2 regions of the Pseudomonas sp. CBS genome follow, and region 2 is predicted to be linked to the other one. Evidence: riboswitches for the same ligand, from Rfam matches in the RefSeq annotation. Region 2 holds a riboswitch; the other holds the start of a gene.

Region 1 (3,208 bases), 3.5 Mb from region 2:
CGTCAAGGCCAGCGATATCGTCGTCACTTTCTTGCACATACCCATTCTCCAGCACTTTTCAGCGTGATCGAAAAGTCGCCAGCTTAGGGGCCGGGTTGCCGTGCGGATTGTACGGGCGTGCTCGGTTGAACGGTTCAGCGTCTATGCTGGTCAACTGACTTCAACCGTCTGAACAAACAGGTGAACGAAATGGCCAAGACTTACAGCTACGCCGCTCGTGACTCCAAGGATTCACTCAAGCCCTTCACGTTTGAACGACGCGCCCCCGGGGCCGATGACGTGCAGATCGACATCCTTTACTGCGGCGTCTGCCACTCGGACCTGCACACCGTACGCAATGAATGGCACAACACCTTGTACCCGTCGGTGCCGGGCCATGAAATCGTGGGCCGAGTGAACGCCGTGGGCGCCAATGTCAGCAAGTTCAAGGTAGGCGACCTGGCCGGTGTCGGCTGCATGGTCGACAGCTGCCAGCAGTGCGAATCCTGCGCCGAGGGCGAAGAGCAGTACTGCGAAAACGGCTTCACCGGCACCTACAACGGCCCGGTGTTTGGTGGCGAAAACACCTTCGGCGGCTACTCGGACACTATCGTGGTCAAGGAGAAGTTCGTCCTGCGCATCTCCCACGACGAGAGCAACCTGGCGGCGGTCGCGCCGCTGCTGTGTGCAGGCATCACCACCTACTCACCGCTGCACCACTGGAAGGTCGGGCCGGGTAAGCGCGTTGGCGTCGTCGGCCTGGGTGGCCTGGGGCATATGGCGGTGAAAATCGCCCACGCCATGGGCGCCTACGTCGTGTTGTTCACCACCTCGCCGAACAAGCGCGAAGACGGCCTGCGCCTGGGCGCCGATGAGGTGGTGGTGTCGAAGAACCAGGATGAAATGGCCAAGGTTGCCAACTCCCTGGACTTCATCCTCAACACCGTGGCCGCGTCTCACAACCTCGATGCCTTCCTCAACCTGCTCAAGCGCGACGGCACCATGACCCTGGTAGGCGCGCCGGACAGCCCACATCCGTCACCGACTGTGTTCAACCTGATCTTCAAGCGCCGCAGCCTGGCCGGATCGTTGATCGGCGGCATCCAGGAAACCCAGGACATGCTGGATTTCTGCGCCAGGCACGGGATCGTCTCGGACATCGAGATGATCGACATCCAGAGCATCAATGAAGCCTACGAGCGCATGCTCAAGGGCGATGTGAAGTATCGGTTTGTGATCGACATCGAGAGCCTGAAGAAAGAAAAACACGCGGCCTGATTGATCGCCGCAGATCCCCTGTGGGGGCGGGCTTGTGTGGGAGCGGGCTTGCTCGCGAAAGCGGTGGTTCAGCTGGCATATTCAGCGACTGACACACCGCCTTCGCGAGCAAGCCCGCTCCCACATTTTGATCTTCGCAAGTGTCTAGACCGACAGGTGCTCATACAAGATCGTCGCACCCACCAGCATCAACACCACGCCGCCAACCATCTCGGCGCGCTTGCCCACCACAGTGCCCAACACCCGGCCGAGCATCATGCCGATGGTTACCATGGTCATCGTCGCCAAGCCGATCGCCGCAGCGGCCACCAGGATATTCACGTCAACAAACGCCAGGCCCACGCCGACCGCCAGGGCATCGATGCTGGTGGCAAACGCCGTTACGGCAAGAATCATGAACGAGTGCTGGCTCGGTTTCTCTTCCTCTGGATCATCGGCCTTCAAGCCGTTGTAGATCATGTGCAGACCCAGGGCTACCAGCAGGGTAAAGGCGATCCAGTGGTCCCACTGTTCCACCCAGCGAGTGGCAGCCTGGCCAATAGCCCAGCCAATAATCGGCGTGATGGCTTCAATCACACCAAAGATCAGACCGGCCCGCAGGGCTTCGGTCAAACGCGGTTTGTGCAGGCTGGAACCTTTGCCGATGGCCGCCGCAAAGGCGTCCGTGGACATGGCAAGGGCGAGAAGAATGAGGGAAATGGGGTTCACGGTAAGGCTTCCAGTCGGGCTATATGAGTCAACGACACAACCACACGCCCGACTTCAGGCATGGATGTGTCGCTGGTCTCACCAACCAAAATGGTGTTCGCACCACGGCATGTTGCCGAGAATGTTGATACGAACGCTTCGAGAATCCGAAGCAGGCTACTCCCCAACGAGGTGGCGGATCATAGCCTTGGCTACATGAAAATTTTGTTAACCGTGCCTCACGGATGTTCCAGATGACACCGCACCTGCTGACTCATCCCACCGGTCAACCGCTGCGGCCGTTCGCAGCCTTGGGTGCGGCGCGGGCAGCGATCAAGGAAAAAGCACCCGCCCGGCAACACCCGGTTCCCCGGCAGCTCTGTCGGTGCACTGACATAGGCATCGTCCAGCGCCACCCCCAGCTTGGGCACCGCCTCCAGCAGCAGCTGGGTGTAGGGATGCTTCGGCTGCTCCAGCACTTGCTCGGCACACCCCAGTTCCACAATTTGCCCCAGGTACATCACCGCCACCCGGTCGGCCATGTGCCGCACCACGGATACGTTGTGGGAGATCAGGATGTAGGTCAGCCCCAGTCGGCGTTGCAGCTCGGCCAGCAGGTTGAGGATTTGCGCCTGGACCGAGATGTCCAGGGCCGAGGTCGGTTCGTCCAGCACCAGGATGCTCGGGTTGGAGGCCAGTGCTCGGGCGATGGCAATGCGTTGGCGCTGGCCACCGGAGAACTGGTGCGGGTAGCGGTCCAGGTATTCGGCACGGATGCCTACTTGGGCGGCGACCTTGGCGGCGATGGTGCGCATTTCACCCTTGGGCGTGTCGCCAAGGGCGAACAGCGGCTCGGTGATGATTTTCCAGATGGGCAGGCGTGGGTCGAGGGACGATTGCGGGTCCTGGAACACGATCTGTACATGACGGTGACGTTCCCGGGCGCTTTCGTAGACCCAGTCGACTTCGCCGTCGCTGGGCTTGACCAGGCCCATCAGCAATTGGGCGAGGGTGCTTTTGCCGCAGCCGGATTCGCCGACGATCCCTAGGGTTTCCCCACGGCGCACCTGCAAGTCGATGCCATTGAGGGCGTGGGCATAACCGCGCGGGCGGCCCAGCCAGTCGGTTTTTACCGGGAACTTGACCCGTACATCCCGCAGGGCCAGCAGTGAATCTTGAGGCACTGTCATTACACCGACTCCCCGGCAGTCAGCCAGCACGCGCTTTTGCGAGTGCCGACAGGGTTGATCAGGTTCAGGCGCGG
Region 2 (3,208 bases):
CAGCCGCGAAGCCCGGCAGCGGATCGTCGGCCAATTGATCGAAAACACTCAGGGCTTTTTCAGCGGCGCCCCGCTGCGCGTCGTCAGTTGATAAACTGCGCCCCTTTTCAAGGAGCAGACCATGGATCCGCGCAGTGAAGTACTGCTTCGCCAGGCCGAACTTTTTCAAGGCGACGTGCTGCTGGTGGGCTTGCCCGCCGACGACCTGCTGGGCCGCCTGCCCAATGCCCATGGCTGGAGCTGGCACGCCGGCGACCAGGCCGCACTGGACGCACGTTTTGCCGAGCGCAGCCAGTTCGGCGTGAGCGTGCCCGAGCGTTCGTTCGACACGGCGGTGGTGTTCCTGCCCAAGTCCAAGGACCTCACCGACTACTTGCTCAATGCCGTGGCGGCGCGTTTGCCCGGCAAAGAGTTGTACCTGGTCGGGGAAAAGAAAGGCGGTATCGAAAGTGCGGCCAAGCAACTGAACCCGTTCGGCAAACCGCGCAAGCTCGACAATGCGCGGCACTGCCAGTTGTGGCTGGTCACGGTGGCCAATGCCCCCGAGCCGGTTGAGCTGGAAAGCCTGGCGCAGGTGTTCGAGGTGCCGCTGGCTGAAGGGCCGCTCAAGGTGGTGAGCCTGCCGGGCGTGTTCAGCCACGGTCGCCTGGATCGCGGTACTGCGCTGCTGCTGGAGCACCTGGACAAGTTGCCAAGCGGTCACTTGCTGGATTTCGGTTGTGGGGCTGGCGTGCTGGGGGCGGCGGTCAAACGTCGATACCCGCATAACACGGTGACGATGCTCGACGTGGATGCCTTCGCCGCCGCCAGCAGTCGCCTGACCTTGGCGGCCAACGACCTGGAAGCCGAAGTGTTGACCGGTGATGGCATCGACGCAGCACCGATGAATCTGAACACGATTTTGAGCAACCCGCCGTTCCATGTCGGGGTGCACACCGATTATTTCGCCACCGAGAACTTGCTGAGAAAAGCAGCCAAACATCTGGCAAAAGGCGGCGAACTACGCTTGGTAGCGAATAGTTTCCTGAAGTACCAACCGCTGATCGAAGAGCATCTTGGGGTGTGCGCAATCAAGGCAGAAGGCCAGGGTTTTCGCATTTACCGTGCCAAGCGCGGCTGAAATCTTTTTCCAAAAGAAGGCTTGCCGAATGGATTTTGCCTAGGCAGAATCCGCTCCGTCCTAGGGGAGTAGTCTCCCACGAGCGCCACGCTCGTCCGGCATACGTCAACATACTTGGTCAACAGGCCATGGCGTATGCGACCCAGGAGTCCGCACAGACGGACCGGGGTTTGACAAGACCTATGACACGAACACCTTACCCGGGGCGGGAAGGCTGTACGTGTCATAGCCGTGTCGACCCGCCCCTGGAACTTACCTGATGCTGGATTCCCTGCTTGTCCCTACCGCAATCGTTGCCTTGGCCGAAATTGGCGACAAGACGCAACTGCTCGCGCTCATTCTCGCTGCACGCTTTCGCAAACCCTGGCCGATCATCGCCGGCATCGTCGCCGCGACCCTGGCCAACCATGCGGCCGCCGGTGCCGTGGGGGCCTGGTTCGGGAGTTTCTTCTCGGATGCGGTGTTGCACTGGATCCTCGCGGCGAGCTTCTGTGCCACCGCGCTCTGGACCCTGGTGCCCGACAAGCTCGACGATGACGAAGCCAGTACATCCCGCAAGTTCGGGCCATTCCTGACCACGCTGATCGCGTTCTTCCTCGCGGAAATCGGCGACAAGACCCAGATCGCTACCGTGATGCTCGCGGCGCAATACCCGGAACTGTGGCTGGTGATTATCGGCACGACCCTGGGCATGTTGATTGCCAACGTACCGGTGGTGCTGGCGGGGAATTTCGCGGCGGACAAATTGCCGCTGACGCTGATTCGTCGACTGGCGGCTACGGCATTTTTCATCCTGGCCATTGTTGCGGTGTACAAGGCCATGCAGAGCAGTGGCTGGATCTAAACGCTACCCCATATGGGAGCTGGCTTGCCTGCGATAGCATCACCTCGGTGCAACTGACACACCGAGGTGCCTGCATCGCGGGCAAGCCCGACTCCAACACAAGCCGGGCCCCCATATTCAGATTTGCATTTCAGCCTTATAAATCAGGATTTTTTCGCCTGCTGATACAACGGCATCACCTTCGGAATCGCCGCCTGCAACGAGGCGATCCGGCTGTCGGAGGCCGGGTGAGTGCTCATGAACTCAGGTGGCGAGCCTTCCGAGGCCTTGGCCATTTTGTTCCACAGGGTAATCGCCGCGTTCGGGTTGTAACCGGCACGCGCCGACAACTCCAGGCCAATCAGGTCCGCTTCGTTTTCGTTGCTGCGGCTGTTGGGCAAGGTCATGCCGTAGTTGGCCACGGTATCGGCCAGCGCCAGGCTGTCCTGACCCAGGCCGAACAAGGCACCGGCCCCCTGCTTCGCCATTTCGATACCGTAGGCCTTGGACATGGCTTCGCGGCCGTGCTCACGCAAGGCGTGGGCAATTTCATGGCCCATCACGGCGGCGAGTTCGTCGTCGGTCAGTTTGAGATTGTCGATCAACGCGCTGTAGACAAAGATCTTGCCGCCAGGCCCGCAGTTGGCGTTCATCTCGTCACTTTTGATCAGGTTCACTTCCCACTTCCACTGCGCCGCATCCGGGCGGAAGGTGGGCGCCTGGGCGATCAAGCGGTTGGCAATGGCCTGTACGCGCTTGGCGTTGGCACTGGTCTTGTCCACCAGGCCTTTGCCACTGGCTTCGCCCAGGGTCTGCTGGTACGACTGCGCATACATCTGGTCGACTTCCTGGCTCGACAACATGCTGAACATGTACTGCTTGCGCTCGACGCCCACGGCACCGCCGCTGGTGGTGTTGACGGACTGACAACCGGCGAGCATAACCGCCGCGCCCAACGCACATACCGCTACTGTCTTTTTCATCAACCTGCTCCCTGGAAACATGGCGCGTATCGTAGTCGGCCAATTGTATCGACGCCAGATACAACAGACGTGTAGCTGCCTGATTTCAGACATATCCCACACCGCCGCAAAAAATTCACAAAACGCTGGCGACCATTCCATTTGCGACATTCGCCGATCCGGCACAGTCATTTTGAGGGGATCCCCCTCATGTCTCCCCCGCTCGTGGCCGATATAAACAAGCAGCCAATCTCCCCAGCGCTCGGAGCCGTTATGAAGTTCAAGTCGATTCAATTTTCTGTT

The links. Region 2 has a riboswitch for manganese ahead of NVB75_RS14870 (TMEM165/GDT1 family protein). Riboswitches for the same ligand answer to the same signal wherever they lie in the genome.
Region 1: another riboswitch for manganese. It lies ahead of mntP (manganese efflux pump MntP); the one in region 2 lies ahead of NVB75_RS14870 (TMEM165/GDT1 family protein).

Annotation. Positions count from the first base shown of each region.
Region 1 is NZ_CP102929.1:7,018,103-7,021,310, forward strand. Features, by position in the region: gene NVB75_RS32100 (glyoxalase) at 1-39, opposite strand, end outside; gene NVB75_RS32105 (NAD(P)-dependent alcohol dehydrogenase) at 190-1,257, shown strand; gene mntP (manganese efflux pump MntP) at 1,402-1,965, opposite strand; yybP-ykoY riboswitch at 1,976-2,142, opposite strand; gene NVB75_RS32115 (oligopeptide/dipeptide ABC transporter ATP-binding protein) at 2,184-3,134, opposite strand; gene NVB75_RS32120 (ABC transporter ATP-binding protein) at 3,134-3,208, opposite strand, start outside.
Region 2 is NZ_CP102929.1:3,283,952-3,287,159, forward strand. Features, by position in the region: gene NVB75_RS14860 (2-hydroxyacid dehydrogenase) at 1-91, shown strand, start outside; gene NVB75_RS14865 (class I SAM-dependent methyltransferase) at 122-1,120, shown strand; yybP-ykoY riboswitch at 1,172-1,291, shown strand; gene NVB75_RS14870 (TMEM165/GDT1 family protein) at 1,380-1,964, shown strand; gene NVB75_RS14875 (M48 family metallopeptidase) at 2,108-2,926, opposite strand.